DNA from 2 places in the Bradyrhizobium sp. SZCCHNS1050 genome. Region 1 is predicted to be linked to the other one. Evidence: riboswitches for the same ligand, from Rfam matches in the RefSeq annotation. Region 1 holds a riboswitch; the other holds the start of a gene.

Region 1 (9,197 bases):
TCGATCGCCACGTCCTCGTTGGTCCTGGCGATGTGGATGACCATGAAGCCGCCGCCGCCGATGTTGCCGGCAACGGGATAGGTGACGGCCATCGCAAAGCCGGTGGCAACGGCGGCATCGACCGCGTTGCCGCCCAGCGCAAGGATGCGCTGGCCGACTTCGGCTGCGATCCGCTCCTGCGCCACCACCATGCCATGTGCGGGCGGCTGCGCCGGCGCGGTGACACCGGGTGGCTGCGGGATATCGAAGGTTTGCGAATCCAGCGCCCGCGCGGGCAGGCAGCCGGCCAGCAACAGCATGAAACCCGCAAGGAGCCGTCGTCGATCAATCGTGAACGTGGTCATCGCAATTCTGCCGTTGCTGACATCCGCCTGGGATCGTCAGATGTTATAGGGCCGCGTCGCCGGCGTAAAACGCAACGCCGTGATCGTCGCGAGATGCGACGCGGTGATTGCAGAGGATTTTCGAATGGCCGTCATCACGATCGAGACCTCTGGCCCTGCCGACGGCCGAATCTATCCCGGGCGCGCGGCCGTCGTCAGCTGGATCTTCTTCGATTGGGCGGCGCAGCCCTATTTCACGCTGATCACGACCTTCGTCTTCGCGCCCTATTTCGCTGCGCATGTCGCGCCGGACGCGGCGAGCGGCCAGGCGCTGTGGGGCTTTGCGACCGCCGCGGCCGGCATCGTCATCGCGCTGCTGTCACCGGTGTTCGGCGCCATCGCCGATGCCACCGGGCGCCGCAAGCCGTGGATCGCGGCGTTCGGCGCGATGCTGGTGATCGGCGCCTCGCTGATGTGGATCGGGCGTCCCGGCGCGCCCGAGCTGATCCCGCCGCTGCTCGCGGCCTATGTGATCGCCACCATCGGGGTCGAGTTCGCCACCGTGTTCAACAACGCGATGATGCCGACCCTGGTGCCGCCGGAACGCATCGGCCGGCTGTCCGGCACCGGATGGGCCACCGGCTATGTCGGCGGCATCCTCTCGCTCGTCATCGTGCTCGGCTTTCTCGCCGCCAATCCCGACAGCGGCCGCACGCTGTTTGGATTCAAGCCGCTGTTCGGGCTCGATCCCGTGAGCCATGAAGGCGACCGCATCTCCGGTCCGCTCACCGGGCTCTGGTTCATCGTGTTCGTATTGCCGATGTTCCTGTTCACACCGGACTTTCCGGCGCGGCACCGGCTGCGCGCGGCCGTGGGCGAGGGGCTTGGTCAACTGAAGCAGACGCTGCGCAGCCTGCCGCAGCAGCGCGACGTTGCGCTCTTTCTCCTCGCCAACATGATCTACACCGATGGGCTGGTGTCGCTGTTCGCTTTCGGCGGCATCTATGCCGCCGGCACGTTCGGCTGGAACACGATCCAGATCGGCACCTTCGGCATCATCCTCGCCGCCGCCGGCACGTTCGGCGGCTGGCTCGGCGGCAAGCTGGATGACTTTCTCGGGCCGAAGCGCGTGATCGCCGGCAGCATGACGCTGCTGCTGCTCGCGATCATCGCGATTCTCATGGTGAGCCGTGATTCGGTTCTGTTCATTTCGGTTACGCCGGCCGTGCCGGGCGGCCCGCTGTTCGCTTCGCTGCCGGAGCGCGCCTATCTCTTGCTCGGCTGCGTCATCGGCGCCTGCGGCGCGCCGCTGCAGGCGGCCTCGCGCTCGCTGCTGATCCGCATGGTGCCCAAGGAGCGCGTCGCGCAGTATTTCGGCCTGTTCGCGCTCACCGGCAAGGTGACGTCGTTCATCGGCCCGCTGCTGATCGGCATCATCACCGCGGCCACCGCGAGCCAGAAGGCGGGCATGGCCGTGCTGGTGCCGTTCTTTGCGGCGGGATTGCTGTTGCTGGCGCGGGTGAATTCAGGTGGTCGTGCGGGGCAGGGCGCCTGAAACTTGCTCCGCCGTCATTCCGGGGCGCCCGCAGGGCGAGCCCGGAATCCATACTCACGATCGTGGTTATGGATTCCGGGCCTGCGCCTTGCGGCGCATCCCGGAATGACGGCGGAGATTGTGGGCGCAATCAGTGCCGGAAGTGCCGGACGCCGGTCAGCACCATGGCGATGCCGTGCTCGTCGGCGGCCTTGATGACCTCGTCGTCGCGCACCGATCCGCCCGGCTGGATCACGGCGGTGGCGCCGGCCTCGATGCAGGCGAGCATGCCGTCGGCGAACGGAAAGAACGCGTCGGAGGCGACCACCGATCCCTTGGTCAGCGGCTCGGCGAGCTTGAGCGCGCTGGCTGCATCCAGCGCCTTGCGCGCGGCGATGCGCGCCGAATCGACCCGGCTCATCTGTCCCGCGCCGATGCCGACTGTCGCCGACTCCTTGGCGTAGACGATGGTGTTCGACTTGACATGCTTGGCGACGCGGAAGGCGAAGCGCAGGTCGCGCAGCTCGGCTTCGGTGGGGGCGCGCTTGGTCACCACCTTCAGCTCCATGTCATCGACGACAGCATTGTCGCGGCTCTGCACCAGCAGGCCGCCGGCCACGGTCTTGGCGGTGAGGCCGGCTTCGCGCGGATCGGGCAGGGCGCCGGCGAGCAGCAGCCGCAGGTTCTTGCGCGCTGCGATCACCGCGATCGCCTCCTCGGTCGCGTCGGGCGCGATGATCACCTCGGTGAAGATGCCGGTGATCGCGTGCGCCGTGGCGGCATCGAGCTTGCGGTTCATCGCGATGATCCCGCCGAACGCCGAGGTCGAGTCACAGGCCAGCGCCTTCTGGTAGGCGGTGACGAGATCGGGCCCTTCGGCGACACCGCAGGGATTGGCGTGCTTGACGATGACACAGGCGGCGGTGCGCGCCGGGTCGAACTCGGCGATGCACTCATAGGCCGCGTCGGTGTCGTTGATGTTGTTGTAGGACAGCTCCTTGCCTTGCAGCTGGCGAGCGGTGGCGACGCCGGGACGGCGGCCGGGCAGCGCGTAGAACGCTGCGTGCTGGTGCGGGTTCTCGCCATAGCGCAGCGACTGGATCAGCTTGCCACCGAAGGCGCGGTAATCGGGCGCGTCGTTCTGGATGGTGGCGGCGAACCAGTTGGAGATCGCGGCATCATAGGCGGCGGTGCGCGCATAGGCCTTGGCGGCAAGCCGGCGGCGCAGCAGCAGCGTGGTCGAACCCTCATGCCGCGCCAGGTCGTCCAGCACGGCGTGATAGTCGTTGACGTCGACGACGACGGCGACGTCCTCGTGGTTCTTCGACGCCGCGCGGATCATCGCCGGGCCGCCGATGTCGATGTTCTCGATGCAGTCGTTGAACGGGGCGCCGCGTTCGACCGTGGCCTCGAACGGGTAGAGATTGACGACGAGCAGATCGATCGGCGCGATGCCGTGGGTCTTCATCGCCTCGGCATGCTCATCATTGCCGCGGATCGCGAGCAGTCCGCCATGCACCTTCGGATGCAGCGTCTTGACGCGGCCGTCCATCATCTCGGGAAAGCCGGTGAGGTCGGAGACGTCCTTCACCTTGAGGCCGGCATCGGCAATCGCCTTGGCGGTGCCGCCGGTCGAGATCAGCTCGATGCCGCGCGCGGCGAGCGAGCGGGCGAAGTCGACCAGGCCGGTCTTGTCGGATACGGAAAGCAGGGCACGGTGAACGCGACGAAGCTGATTGGTCATGGGCAGAGTCCTTGTGCAGGAGTTCAAAATGCCCAGGCGCACGGCGTCAAATCCCGCGCTCCCCGATGGTGCTCCATCCAAAGTCGCCAGTCGCGCGAGAGCGGGCCTCATATCAGCTTTTGCCGCCCGCGACAACGGGTGGCCGATCGAACGATCATCTTGGCCGCACGTCTCACGATGAGCCGCCCGAACGTCGGCCGCGTTCCGAGGGCCCGCCGAAGGCGGACGTCTCGACGGACGGTGATGTGAGATGATCTGAGAAGCGAGAGCCAGGGTGTTACAGCGGCAGCTCAGGCTCTCTCCGCCCGTTGCGGCGCCCGTTGGTCTCGGTCGGGGACGTCGACGAGCGGACGAAGCTCCAGCGGATCGACGGGGCCTGCTGCGCGTCCTGCCGGATCACCAGTTGCGTGGTGCGGCGCGGACCGTCATTGCCGGCGAGAAACACGCTGTCCTCGAGGTCGACTCGATCGTCGAACGTCTCGAACGTCCAGACCTCGCGATTGGGCAGCACCAGCATGGCGCCGCGGCCGTCGCTGAGCCGGCTGGCCTTGACGGCCGGGTGCAGGTGGAAGCGCAGCGCGTAGTCCGATCCGCCGCCGCGGAGCCGCGCGCCCTGCGCCGGCGTCACGGTGTCCTCGCCGTCGAGCCGCGAGCCGTCCTCCGCCGCCACCAGCACGCGACGATGGATCAGGCCGAATTTCGCCGCGTAGCCGTTGTGCGAGGTCGACAGCACGGTGCCGTCGGGCACGATCTCGCGGAAATTCTCGACCCGCGTCGGACCCGATACGATCGGCGCGCCGTGCAGCAGGCGCTTCATCGCCGACATCTCGACGAAGGTGCAGGACGAGGTGTTGTGGTAGGTCAGCGTCGAATGCGCCACCGTGCTGCGCGCGAAGGCGCGCCAATTATCGCGACCGGTCGACGGCATGCCGCAATTGATCACGATGCGGCACGGTCCGGAGGACATCTCGAAGGCGAGGCAGCCGGCATGGGCCTCATGGCTCAGATGCGGTGGCGGCGGCGGACCGGTATCGACGATCAACGTCATCGGTCCGGCATCGAGCCGCTGGAAACCGGAATGCGGCATGCTCGCCATCGGCGTGCCGTGGGTGTCGTCGTAGGCGAGCAGGGTCGCCAGCAGGTCGGAAGGGGTGCCGCCCATGCCATTGAACAGCGCCATGTTGCCGTCGCCGTGGCGGAAGAAGCGCAGCATCGGCATCATGCGGTCGATGGCGTTGAGCAGCGCCGGCGGCGGGGCGATGTTGCGGGCCGCAAACGTCTGCCGCAGCGGCAGCAGGTCGATCAGCAATTCGATCAGCGCGCCCGGATTGCGCGAGACGTGGCCGCCATCGGGCAGGATCTGCCGCTGCAATTCGTCGGAGAGTTTCCGGGTCGCGCTGCGGATGTGCTTGGCCTGGTTGGCGAGGCACAGCGAGGCGTAACACAGTGCGATCAGCACCTGCAGCCGCGGCGCGCCATCCGGGATGTCGATCGTCGAATAGCGCAGATAGCGGATCTCGCGGGTCAGCCCGCGCAGATAGCGGCGGTAGAACTTGCCGTCGGAATCGGCCAGCACCAGCGGCGCCTGCGACAGCAGCGAGATCACCCGCCGCGCCAGCACGTCGGCGCGCCGGCTCAGCGGATGGCGGCCGATCTGGTTGGTGATCCAGTCGTCGACCAGAGCACGGGCATTGGCGCGGGTCAGCGCGGTGTCGGCTGCGCGCAGATGTCGCAGCCAGCCGAAGCCGAGCAGGGCCACCTCCCAGTCCTCGGACGGCGGCTCCAGGTCGAAGATCGAGCGGCCATGGCAGGTCACGATCTTGCCGGCGAAGACGAAGCGGCCGGCGTAGATCTCGGCCGCCCGCGTCGCGTCCGACGTGCGCAGGTCATGCGGCGCAATGATGAGTCGGTCGGCGCGACCGGGCCACAACCCGGACACGGATACCGATACACCGCTGACGTTGGACATCAGGCTGCGCGCAAAGCGGCCCATCACCAGCGTCGATATGCGTCTGCGTTGAGCGGCGGACACGCCAAGCCTTGGATTCAGAGGGGGATTCGGTTGCGCATCCTTCATAGATCGCAACTGCCGCCGATACACCATTTTTGGCCCCGGTGCAGCACCATCGCGGGACCAGAATCTGGTGCAAAATCAGGATTTAACGGACTAACGCAACGCCGACGCCCTTAAAGCCCGACCGACGCAGGGCCGGCGCACGGCGCACGATGACACGCTCACGGCCGCCGCTCCAGTCTCGCCGCATAAAAACCATCGAGACCGCCAAGCCGGGGGTCCTGGTGCGGCAAATGGCAGGGCAGCGTGCGCAGGTCGCCGGCCGGGGTGACCAGCTCGGCCAGTCCTGCCACCTCGCCGGCGTTGACGGGGACGCGGCGCAGCTCGGTGGTTTCGGCCAGCACGCGCTCGACCACCTGCTCGCCCTCCTCGGGCTCCAGCGAACAGGTGCAGTAGACCAGGGTTCCGCCCGGCTTGATCAGGCTGCCCGCCCTGGTCAACAGCCGCGCCTGCAAGCCCGACAACGCGGCGATGTCGGCCTCGCTGCGCAACCAGCCGACGTCGGGATGACGCCGAATCGTGCCGGTCGAGGTGCAGGGCGCATCGAGCAGCAGGCCGTCGAAGCCGCCGCTGTCGGCGGGCTGCCATTCGGCGGCGTCGGCCACGACCGTCTCGGCGGTCAGCTGCAGCCGGGTCATGTTGTCCTTCAGCCGGTTCATCCGGGCCGGCGACCGGTCGACCGCGGTGACGCGGGCGCCGGCATGGGCGAGCTGAGCCGTCTTGCCGCCTGGCGCCGCGCAGAGGTCGGCGACGGCCTTGCCGCTGATGTCGCCGAGCAGGCGCGCAGGCAAGGCGGCGGCGGCGTCCTGCACCCACCATTGTCCCTCGGCGAAGCCCGGCAGCACCGTCACCGAACCATGCAGCACGGTGCGCACGGTGCCGGTCGACAGCACCTCACCATGCAGCCGCGACGCCCATTGCGCCGGGTCCGACTTCACCGTGAGGTCGAGCGACGGCTCCTGGCCGAGCGCCGCGGCGATGTCCCTGGCGGTCGCTTCGCCATAATGATCGATCCAGCGCTTGAGCAGCCAGGGCGCGATGTCGAGCGGCTGACCGGTGGCATCGTCGAGCAGGGTTGCGCCCTCGCGCGCGCAGCGCCGCAGCACCGCGTTGACGAGCCCGGCATATTTCGCTGCGCGGCGGTCGGCCTGCACCAGGCGGACGGAGAGGTCGACGGCGGCGTGGTCAGGAACGTCCATCCAGAGGATCTGGGCGGCGCCGATCAGCAGCGCGCTCTGCGCCCGCGGCGCGTCGGTCGGCACGCCGCGATCCAGCAGCCGCGACAGCACGTGACCGAGCGTTCCAAGCCGCCGCAAGGTGGTGGCGACCAGCCGCCGCATCAGCGCGCGGTCGCGGTCGGCCAGATGCTTCAGTCCGGGATGTGCGCCGGTCCCGTCGAGCTGATCGTCGAGGGTGCGATGCTTGTGCAGCACGCCGTCGACCACGTCGGCGGCGATGCGCCGTGCCGCCAGGCCTGGGACTTCGGAAGGGGTCGCAAAACGCGGCGGAGGCATGCCTGGGAATTACTCGCGAAAGAAGAAAGGCAGTTCCGCGACCATCGGGTGCATGCCATCAGCTTGCGGGTCCTCTGTCACCGGAATATGCCAAATGTAAGAATCGGCTCTGCTTTTATTAGCCCTGTTTTTTCATGGGTGGGCACACGATCTGATGAGGTCGGGAACGAACCGGTTCAATGGTGGAATGGTACGATGAGCAACGAGCCCGAGAATGAGCCCAGGAGTGAGCCGAAGGGCAAGGCCGCTTTGGCCGTGGTCGCCAGCAATGAGGCGCCGCGCAAGCCGCTGACGCCGGCCGCGCAGCGCGCGCTGGCCGAGGCTGAGGAACGCCGCCGACTGGCAGCACAACAGACGAAGCCGATGCCGACGGAGTTGCAGGGGCCGAAAGGGCCGGAGCCGACCCGTTACGGCGACTGGGAGAAAAAGGGAATCATCTCGGACTTCTGACGGGATCTCGGCGCGCGGCTTGCGTTGTTCGGCGCCGGGCTTGCCGGTCCCGCGTTCGCCGCACTCCCGTATCGCAACGGTGACTCAGCGCGTGACCACCACCGTCGTGCCGATCGACACGCGCTCGTAGAGGTCGGTGATATCCGGGTTGAGCATGCGGATGCAGCCATACGAGACATAGCCGCCCACCGAATTCGGCACGTTGGTGCCGTGGATCGCATATTCGCCGCCGGCGAGCGTCAAGGCGGCAACGCCCATCGGATTGCGCGGCGAGCCGCCGGGAATGACGTCCGGCAGCTCCGGCTTGTCGCGCTTGACGTCGGCGGGCGGAGCCCAGGCCGGATTCTTGTACTTGCCGTCGATCTTGGTGGTGCCGGCCCATTGCCGGCCGGCCTTGCCGACGCCGACCGTGTAGCGCAAGGCGTGGCTGCCATCGAGCACGAGATAGAGTTTCCGCTCGCCGGTCCTCACGACGATGGTGCCCGGCGAAAAGTCGCCGCCGACGGCGACCAACTCGGGACGGGCCGACGCAGAGCCGGCCGTCGTGACCATGGTTCCGATCACCGACGCGGCCAGCATCGCCGCCTTCATTGTCAGCCTGACCGCCCCAGTCCGCATGGTCATCCCCTCAGCCGGTTCCGCGGCGCCTGCTCCCGGCCGGGAGCACGCAGATCGCATGAGGAAAGGAAAACTCCGTCTGCGAGTAAATGACCTGAAAACAACACTCCCGCGGAATCAGCCGCGGGAGTGCGATGAGACTTGACGATTGCGGCGAACGCGCTTGGCGCCCGCGGGGCACGGCGTGCTTACGCCTGCTTCTCCTTGCGGTTCTGCCGGTGCTGGACGAGATCATCGACCACGCCGGGATCGGCAAGGGTCGAGGTGTCGCCCAGCGCGCCCGGCTCGTCCTCGGCGATCTTGCGCAGGATGCGGCGCATGATCTTGCCGGAGCGGGTCTTGGGCAGGCCGGGGGCGAACTGGATCTGGTCGGGCGAGGCGATCGGGCCGATCTCCTTGCGCACCCAGGCGACGAGCTCCTTGCGCAGCTCCTCGGTCGGCTGCTCGCCGGCCATCAGGGTGACATAGGCGTAGATGCCTTGGCCCTTGATGTCGTGGGGATAGCCGACCACGGCGGCTTCCGACACCTTGGGATGGGCAACCAGCGCGCTTTCCACCTCGGCCGTTCCCATGCGGTGGCCGGAGACGTTGATGACGTCGTCGACGCGGCCGGTGATCCAGTAATAGCCGTCGGCGTCGCGGCGACAGCCGTCGCCGGTGAAGTACTTGCCCTTGTAGGTCGAGAAGTAGGTCATCTCGAACCGGGCATGGTCGCCATACACCGTGCGCATCTGGCCCGGCCAGGAGCGGGTGAGGCAGAGATTGCCCTCGGTCGCGCCCTCCAGCGTCTTGCCGTCGGCATCGACGATCTCGGGCACGACGCCGAAGAACGGCCGCGTCGCCGAGCCCGGCTTCAGCCGGGTCGCGCCCGGCAGCGGCGTGATCAGGATGCCGCCGGTCTCGGTCTGCCACCAGGTGTCGACGATCGGGCAGCGGTCGT
Region 2 (9,197 bases), 700 kb from region 1:
CTCGGTTTCGCGAGCCTGCTGCTGCATGAGCCGGTGTCGGCAACGATGATTGCCGCAGCCGGAATCGTCGTCCTCTGTGTGGCAATGGCGCGCCGCTGGGCATGAGCCGTCGGCGGCTATTTGCGATGATAGAGTCCAGTGAAGCTGACGCCGGCACCGCCGCAATCATTGTTGTCCTCGACCAGCAGAAGCGCGCCGATTCGCTGCAGGCGCACGCGGCACTCGTCGCCGGCATTCGGCCGCTCGAACGGTGTGCTGCCGTCGTCGACGAAGGCGATCAGGCCGCCCTTGGGCTCTGCCGTCGCGCCGAGCGATCCGTTGCGCAACTCGCGCCCGGCCGGCAACACCTGATCGCCTTCGATCCTGAGCCGGTTGCCGGCCTCCTTCCTGATCGTCAGTCCCCCTCCAGGGTGCTCCCAGCTTCCGGACCAGTCGGCCGTCGCCGGCGCGGCCATCGGCTCGACGGCGGTGAGGGCTGCGCGCGGCAACCAGCCGGTGGTCCAGATCTGGGCCTTCGCATGCGGCTGCTGGTAGCTGACGCAGACGAAATCGCCGCGGGTCCTTCCGACCAGCACGAGGTCGTCGCGGACGAGGTAAGCCTTCTTCCGGCAGGCGTCGGTCGCAGCGGGACAGCCTGCGGCCTTGAAGTCATCGTCATAGGCACTCTTGACGAAGTTCACGCGTGGCTGGCCGCTCACTTTGGCGACGACGAGCGGCCGCGCATCGTCCCAGCCGATGCCATTGCAATTGGCGGGGTCGTCGGCGTCGTAGGCGGCGGCCGCCGTGACGGTCAGGACGCCGAGGATCAGTCCGATGAAGGGCGCGCGCATCCGTCATTCCTCTCCACGCTTCGCCCGCATTAGCCGGCGCGGGAAGACGTCCGGTTCAAACCGGCCCGACGTTTCGTCCATCCCGCGGCGATCTTTTGGCAGCTCCGACCGCAGCACGCTGCATGCGTCGTCTCGTCGGCGTCGCGCCTTCACATCACCCCGATGCTCTTCAGGCTGGTATGGCCATTCCTTCCGACGATGATGTGATCGTGAACCGTGATGCCGAGCGGCTTGGCGATCTCCACGATCGTCTTGGTCATCCGGATGTCGGCCTGCGACGGCGTCGGATCGCCCGAAGGGTGATTGTGCATGAGCGTGGCGCCGCAGCTATCCAATTGATATATTGCAGCTTTTCGAAAATCGTCGACCTCATGGGGACGGGGAATGGGGACGGTAGCGCGTGACGAAACGTGATCATCATCCTTGATCAAACTCGGTCACGATCAGTCGTCTAGACGCACGCACGCCACCATGTTTCGCTTGTCCCAGGCGTCGAGTTGATCAATCGGATAGAGAACCGCTTTGCCGATTTTGACGAAGGCCGGCCCGACACGCATCGCTCGCCAATTCCGCAGCGTCCCTACGCTCACTGCTCCGCGATAGCGTTCCGAGACTTCCTCCGCAGTCAGATATTTTCGATCTCCCATGCTGTCACTCCAGATCACAATGGGCCCGATCGAGCATTTATGATCCCGGTCAGACATAGAACCTGAATGAATCATGGGTAGTGCGAGGGACGGTGAACGGCGGCGAATAGGCGTCCAATAGGTCGGCGCCGCTGACGTCGGCTATGCATCCGACAGTGACACTCGGTCCGACGAGTCTTGTCAGAGGCCGGGCCGTAAGCTGCCGTCGATGCACCCGACCGAGAAGGTCCGTAATGGGCCAACAGCGGACAAGAGAATGAAGTAGGCCGCGAGTAGAGCCGCACAGTTATCGATGGAATTGGCGTGCAAAAATGGACCGATTCCCGGGGTGATCGGCATCAAACGAGGCCCAGGTACAGCGGGCCGATTATCGTGTTCTTCAGCTCTTGAAAGTCGAGGTCAGCATGCTGGTGGCTGCTGCATTTCGGAGAGTTGCGAGGACGCGGGCCAGCTCTTAGACTGGTATTGTGACCTTTATCCTCATCCCAGGTGCGTGGCTCGGCGAATGGTGCTGGCGCGAAGTGACACGCCGGCTGGACGAGGCGGGTTGGCAGTCGATCGCCATCACGCTGCCGGGCCTTGGCGAGCGGGCTAATCTGCTCAACCCTGATATTGGGCTTGATGCCCACGTTTCTGACGTCGTGTCGCTGTTGAGCGACAGGGCCCTCCGCAACGTCACGCTTGTTGGCCATAGCTACGGCGGCACTGTCATCAGCGCGGTTGCTGAACAGCTGCCCGATCGAGTGAGCTGCCTGGTTTTTCTCGACGCTTCTATCCCGCAGGATGGTCAGTCGAATAATGACGTGCTGGGGTCCGAATGGGCGGACCGTATTCGAGCCACGGCTCGCGAGACGGGCGACGGATGGCGCGTGCCGCCACCCTCATCTCTGGATGTGCCGGACGACATCAACATCTGGGCCGCTCAGAAGCTGACGCCGCATCCTCTGCGCTCTTTCGAGGATCCTGTACGGCTGCGATCCCCAACCGCCGCTCGTATTAGGCGTGTGTTCTTGCGATCGTCGACGCACGTCCCACTCTATGATCGACTCATGGAACGCGCGCGAGCCGCAGGCTGGCAATGCGGGGACGTGCCAGGCGGGCACTACTCGATGCTGACCGCCCCGCAAGCCGTCGCCGAAGCCTTTGGCGCGCTCATGACATAGTTGATGCCGCTTGGCCATTAGGAGATGTACTGTGACGGAGCGTAGTCGTTCAACCACAATTCGCTTCGATAACCAGGTGGCTGTCGTCACCGGAGCGGGCCGCGGTCTAGGAGCTGCCTACGCGCATCTTCTTGCCAACCGTGGTGCGCGCGTCGTCGTCCATGATGCCGGCGTTGCTAAGGATGGCAGTGGCTTTGATCCCTCTGTGGCAGATGGCGTCGCGCGTCAGATTGTCGACGCGGGCGGCAGCGCAGTGGCCTGCCATGAGAACCTGGAGGAAGCCATTGGATGCAAGCGCGTCATCGAGTTTACGATGGACACCTTTGGTCGTCTCGACGTCCTGATTCACAATGCCGGGCTGGTAATCTTCGCACCCCTAGAGGAGACAACGCCGCAAGTCTGGAACCGAATGGTCAATCTTGGTGTGCACGCACCGTTCCATCTGCTCCAGTCGGCAATCCCTCATATGATCCGCCAAGCCTATGGACGCGTCGTGTTGACCACGTCGGGCCGCGCATTACGGGTCGCTGATAACGTGCCGGGGTTGACCGGCTATGCAGTCGGCAAGATGGCGCAACTTGGTCTGATGGTTGGCATCGCCGCCGAGACTCGGGATGCCGGCATCCGTATCAACGCGATCTCACCAGTTGCAGCAACGCGGATATTGCGTCGCCATGCGCCAGAACTCAAACCCGAGCTCGTTGCCCCTGGTGTTATCTTTCTGGCTTCGCCAGCTTGCGACGCGTCCGGCGTGGTTCTAAGTGCGGCGGGGGGACGGTTCTCGGGCGACCAGTGGAGCAGAGCCGCCGGCGTCGACTTCGGCCCTGAGCCAATAGCTCCGGAGATGATTGCGGCGCGCTGGTATGACATCGTCCAGCAAGGCTGAGCCCCCCGTAAGACATCCGTCCGCGGTGGTTGCAAGTCCGCTTTGGGTCGATTTCGTTGAAAAAGTCAGCAGTTGCGACGCAGAGATATCGGTGATTCAGTCTGTCTAGTGGGCAGGACTGAAGGTCATGATGGGGCATCGGCAAGTCGAACAGGCTGCGTTGTTCTATGAGTTCTCGCTGGAAAGGCACATCCCAGCCGACCACCTCGTGCGGTCGATCGATAGGTTCGTCGACCTTGAGGACTTACGGCGGGAGCTGGCGCCGTTCTACAGCAACATCGGGCGGCCCTCGATCGATCCGGAGCTGATGATCAGGATGCTCTTGATCGGCTATTGCTTCGGCATCCGATCGGAACGGCGCCTCTGCGATGAAGTCCATCTCAATCTGGCATACCGCTGGTTTTGCCGGCTGGGTCTAGATGGAGGCGTCCCCGATCACTCGACGTTCTCGAAGAACAGGCACGGCCGCTTCCGTGAGAGCGATCTCTTCCGTCGCGTGTTCGAGACCGTCTTGCGCCGCTGCATCCGGGAGCGCCTGATCGGCGGCGAAGGGTTCGCAGTCGACGCGAGCCTGATCAAGGCGGATGCCAATCGGCAGAAGGGAATCGAAGGCGATAAGAGGCTTCCGCCGGAGGCTGCGGGTCGAGCGATCGACGAGTATCTTGCCGTTCTTGATGATGCCGCGTTCGGTGCCGCGACGGAGGTCACGCCCAAGTTTGTATCGCCCTCCGACCCGGCGGCGCGCTGGACGGGAGCGCACGGCGGCCAAGCCTTCTTCGCCTACTCGACGAACTATCTGGTCGACGTCGAGAATGCGATCATCGTCGATGTCGAAGCGACCACGGCGATCCGCCAGGCAGAAGTATTGGCCGCCAAGCGCATGATTGAGCGTTCAATCGAAAGGTTCGATCTTTATCCAAGCCGGCTTCTCGGCGACAGCGCCTATGGCTCCGCTGAGATGCTCGGGTGGCTGGTCTACGAGCACGGGATCGAGCCGCACGTGACCGTCTTCGACAAGTCGGCCCGCACCGACGGGACCTTCTCGCGTGAGGCCTTCACCTACGACCATACCAGGGACGTCTATCGCTGCCCCGCTGGCAACCCCCTCACCACTACAGGGACGCTGGTGAACAACGACACGACGGTCCTCTACCGTGCGAGCAAGCGCGATTGTCAAGCATGCTCTCTAAGAAGCAGGTGTTGCCCCAACACCCCGGCTCGAAAAGTGCCGCGCTCGATCTACGAGGGCGCTCGCGACATGGCACGCGAGATCGCAAGCTCATGGGAAGGCCGCACTTCACGCCGGCTCCGCAAGAAGATTGAGATGCTGTTCGCGCATCTCAAGCGCATCCTCAAGCTAGATCGGCTGCGACTAAGAGGGCCGAACGGCGCACGCGACGAGTTCACCCTCGCTGCAGCCGCTCAGAACCTTCGTAAGATGGCCAAGCTGATCCCGATGCCCGCGCTGACGCCCGCGTGAACCACAACGCGCCAATTCGTCCTCGAAACAGATGGCGTTCACGACGAAACTACTGCCGACTTTTTCAACGGAATCGGCGAATTGCGGACGTGGCGGGGTCGCCCAACCGTGCCGTGAAAGGCCTGGAGCCTGCCGACTTGCGGCGCTGCATCAAGTCGGCAACTATCGCAGGTAAACAGGCCGTGACGCTAGCTCGTTCGGGAAAGCAGCTCGTGACCCTGGCTGTGTGAAAACGCTGCGCGGCTGTTATGATTCTCCAGTGATTCTTTTGGGGGAATCGATGAGGCGCTTCGTTGAAGAGGCGGATCGTGGGCAATGGACGCTGTTGCCTGAATGCCTCGATGATTTCATTGACGAGAGCAACCCCGTTCGCGTGATCGACGCATTTGTCGAAGCGCTCGATTTGTCTGAGATGGGTTTTGAAGGGGTGGAGCCGGCAGCCACCGGTCGGCCGTCGTACCACCCCTCGGTTCTCCTGAAGCTTTACATCTACGGCTATCTGAACCGGGTGCAGTCGAGCCGGCGGCTCGAACGGGAGGCCGGCCGCAATCTCGAGGTGATGTGGCTGCTGGGTCGGCTCGCGCCCGATCACAAGACCATCGCCGACTTCCGTAAAGACAACGGCCTGGCGCTTCGCATGGTCTGTGCGCGCTTTGTCGAACTCTGCCGTGGGATGGGCCTTCTGGCGACGGCGAGCGTCGCCATCGATGGCAGCAAGTTCAAAGCCGTGAACAACCGAGACAAGAACTTCACACGGGCAAAGGTCCAACGGCGGCGTGCTCAGCTGGAGGAGAGCGTCGCGCGTTATCTGAGCCAACTTGACACGGCCGACCGCCAGGAGCCGACAGAGGCGCTGGCTGCGAAGGTGACGAGACTTGCCGAGAAGCTCACGAAGCTGAAGGAGGAAATGGGCAAGCTTGCCGCGTATGAGAAGCAGATGCTTGCGTCGTCCGATCAGCAAATCTCTCTGACCGATCCCGACAGCCGCTCGATGGCAACGAGCGGCCGCGGCTCCGGCGTTGTCGGCTACAATGTACAGGTCGCCGTGGACACCGAGCACCATCTGATTGTGACGCACGAGGTCACGAACAGCGGTTCAGATCGCGCCCAACTTGCTAACATGGCCAAACAGGCAAAGGCCGTTCTCAAGAGCGAGACGCTCGACGCTGTAGCCGATCGCGGCTACTTCAATAGCCCAGAGATCCTCGCGTGCCACGAGGCCGGAATCACGGTGACGCTGCCCAAGCCGCAGACGTCAAATGCTAAGTCGGAGGGACGCTTCGGTAAGCAGGACTTTGTCTATTTGCCAGAACAGGATGCCTATCGCTGCCCAGCTGGAGAGCGATTACCGTATCGCTATACAAACGAAGAAGACGGCAAGGTGTTGCGGCGCTACTGGACCACAGCCTGTCAAACCTGTTCGCTCAAATCCCAGTGCACGCCGGGGCCGGAGCGGCGGATTACACGGTGGGAGCACGAGCATCTGCTTGAGGCAGTGCAGCAGCGCCTTGACGCAAACCCGGAAGCGATGCGCCAGCGGCGCGAGACGGTCGAACATCCGTTCGGCACGATGAAGGCCCGTATGGGAGCGACGCACTTCCTCACTAAATCGCTCCCAAAAGTAGCCGCCGAGATGGCCCTATCGGTTCTGGCCTACAACCTCACACGGGTCATGAACATCGTCGGGGTCAAGCCGTTGATCGCGGCAATCACAGCCTGAGAAACGCCCGCGTCCTCGTGGTCAGGACGGACGTCCGCAAGGCCGTTTTTACACGACCAAGACCCGTTGCTGACATTGGCAGTTAGAGTGAAGCGGGTTCTTCCTATTCGACAGTCGCCGGAAGATATGCTCACCGCCGGCATCATACTTTCCATCGGCATTAGAGTATTGATTTTAGCATTTTTGGCTGCTACGGACTGCTCATTCGCGCGACTGGCGACATCGGATGGAGCACCATCGGGAAGCGCGGAAGAGCAGCCGCTCGCCTGGGCAATTGGGAATTATCCCCAATCGAAACGCTTCTTTCGGAGCTGCCCATGCTGACATCGATTAAGATCTCCGGTCTTCAGACCTACGGCTACCACGGCCTCTTCGAGGAAGAGCGAGCACTCGGACAAAAGTTCAACTTCGACATTTTCGCGATGCTGCAGGAGGTGCGCTCCCACCTCAGCGATGATCTCGGTTCGTCTATCAGATATGACGCCGTCGTGGACGAGGTGGTTCGGAGTGCAGCATCAGGCAAGTTTCAGACGCTTGAAGCTCTCGGCGAGACGATCGCCACGAATCTACTGCGGCGCTTTATGGCGATGGAAAGCGTGACAGTTGCGGTCGCAAAATCGAGTCCACCGATTCCGCACTCGATAGAACAGGTCGGCGTTCAGGTGACCCTGAGCCGTGCTGAGCTTCTGCAGGGACTGAACGACATCGCTGGCGCCTGACACTCTCCCAGTCCGCCTCACCCGCCAAAAACGGAGATGAAAGGAGGAAAGGTCTTGGATTGGATCATTCGGCCGTTCCGAGCAGCGGACGCCTCGGGAGCTAGGCGGCTCATCGAAGCTGTGTGGCATGAACATTTTGACCAGCATGATGATCCTTTTGTCCGAAACTTCATCTACTCGCGCCTATCGGATGTCGACCATGCGGAAGAGTTTTACGGGGATCGCGCGATCTTCGTGTGTGCGATTGCCCGAGATGCTGTAGTCGGCACCGGTGCGATAAAGCGGGTTGACGATCAATCATGCGAAATGACGCGCATGTTCGTCGCGCCGAGCTATCGAGGTCGAGGGGTTGGACGCGCGATCGCGGGCGAGTTGATCGGGTTTGCACGGAGGACGGGCTACGATCTTATCAGGCTGTCGACCAATAACGCATTGGTGGCCTCGCATCGTCTGTACGAAACGCTTGGTTTTCAGCCTGTATTGCCCTGGGAGCCAGGCAGCGAGGCGCACTCGCGCCACTTTGTTCTCTGGCTATCAGGCCACAACTATTGCGACGTCTAGCTCGCGTCTGAAATAGGCTACTAAGCTGGCTCAAACTAAGCCCGCTCCTGGCGCAGAACGGGCCTGCGGTTTGGCGCTCGCAACGCCTGCTATTTGGGTGCAGCAGGACGCTGGTAACCGTGGAAGGAGAAGGCCGCTTTTGAGCGGTTGCTGAGTTATCCTAACAGCTAGATGATCGACGAGCGGTTTGACTGGAGCAGTTATGAAAGCTTTCTGGGCGAGCACAGCCGCTGCGAACATTCTCTATCACGATCTTCCGGGCAGCGGATCGCCCGTGGTGTTTATCCACGGGCTGGGCTGCGCTTCTTCCTGCGACTATTTAGGTATGGTCTTCGGAACTGTTTTCACCGGTCGGCGTGCCATCTTGGTGGACTTATTAGGCTCAGGCTTCAGTGAGCGTCCTGTTGAATTTAGCTGCTCCGTTGATGCCCATGCACATTCTGTTGCTGAGCTTGTTCAATATGTTTGCCCTAGTTCGATATGCATTTTTGGCAATAGCATGGGTGGCGCCGTCGCCATCGCGCTGGCCACCATTCTCGGACCGCGGGTCGAAAAGCTCGTGCTGAGTGAACCCAATCTGGATCCAGGCGGCGGTCCCTTCAGTAGGAAAATTGCTGCGATACCGGAAGCTGAATACGTGGCATACGGCCATGACAGAATTGTCAAAGCGGCGGCGGCGGAGGGCAACGTCGTGTGGGCGGCTTCGATGGCCATCAGCGCAGCTTTCGCAATTCACCGTGGGGCTAGTTCGCTAACCGCCGGACGCGAGCCGACATGGCGCGAGCTGCTTTATGGACTGAAGATACCGAGAACCATTCTCTTCGGAGAACATTCCCTACTAGATACCGAGTTCGACCGGCTGCCGCGGCACGGCGTCAGCGTTGACATAGTTCCGGCTGCAGGACACTCAATGGCGTTGCAAAACCCAGCTGGGCTGGCAGCTGCTTTGGTTCGAGCGCTCGGCTGAAAGCGGCTATTTGCCCGTTGCGGCCCTTTTCGGCCACCTTGGAGAGCATGTCCGCTCTCGGTGCTTACCGGAATTAAGCGGTCTGACGGCCGGTAGGGCGCTTTTGGCCCGCTACGGACGTGCCGGCCGGTTCGCGCGAAGTTTGCTTCTGGCCCTTCTCGGGCCCGCCGGTCGGCGCGGGCGATGGCCGGTCACAGGACTCAACCGGAAGTTACCAGGGCAGA

The links. Region 1 has a riboswitch for ZMP and ZTP ahead of purH (bifunctional phosphoribosylaminoimidazolecarboxamide formyltransferase/IMP cyclohydrolase). Riboswitches for the same ligand answer to the same signal wherever they lie in the genome.
Region 2: linked by a shared signal. The riboswitch ahead of folB (dihydroneopterin aldolase) and the one ahead of purH (bifunctional phosphoribosylaminoimidazolecarboxamide formyltransferase/IMP cyclohydrolase) in region 1 are both predicted to bind ZMP and ZTP.

Annotation. Positions count from the first base shown of each region.
Region 1 covers NZ_JAUETR010000001.1:2,535,588-2,544,784, reverse strand. Annotated here, with positions in the region: gene ggt (gamma-glutamyltransferase) at 1-344, opposite strand, end outside; gene QX094_RS11540 (MFS transporter) at 469-1,878, shown strand; gene purH (bifunctional phosphoribosylaminoimidazolecarboxamide formyltransferase/IMP cyclohydrolase) at 2,009-3,601, opposite strand; ZMP/ZTP riboswitch at 3,625-3,705, opposite strand; gene QX094_RS11530 (heparinase II/III family protein) at 3,879-5,594, opposite strand; gene QX094_RS11525 (RsmB/NOP family class I SAM-dependent RNA methyltransferase) at 5,837-7,189, opposite strand; gene QX094_RS11520 (DUF1674 domain-containing protein) at 7,385-7,639, shown strand; gene QX094_RS11515 (L,D-transpeptidase) at 7,724-8,218, opposite strand; gene acs (acetate--CoA ligase) at 8,446-9,197, opposite strand, start outside.
Region 2 covers NZ_JAUETR010000001.1:3,235,887-3,245,083, forward strand. Annotated here, with positions in the region: gene QX094_RS14645 (DMT family transporter) at 1-105, shown strand, start outside; gene QX094_RS14650 (hypothetical protein) at 117-830, opposite strand; gene QX094_RS14655 (JAB domain-containing protein) at 980-1,261, opposite strand; gene QX094_RS14660 (helix-turn-helix domain-containing protein) at 1,274-1,477, opposite strand; gene QX094_RS14665 (alpha/beta fold hydrolase) at 1,945-2,640, shown strand; gene QX094_RS14670 (SDR family NAD(P)-dependent oxidoreductase) at 2,672-3,526, shown strand; gene QX094_RS14675 (IS1182 family transposase) at 3,654-5,006, shown strand; gene QX094_RS14680 (IS1182 family transposase) at 5,287-6,726, shown strand; ZMP/ZTP riboswitch at 6,926-7,005, shown strand; gene folB (dihydroneopterin aldolase) at 7,044-7,445, shown strand; gene QX094_RS14690 (GNAT family N-acetyltransferase) at 7,500-8,006, shown strand; gene QX094_RS14695 (alpha/beta hydrolase) at 8,209-8,973, shown strand.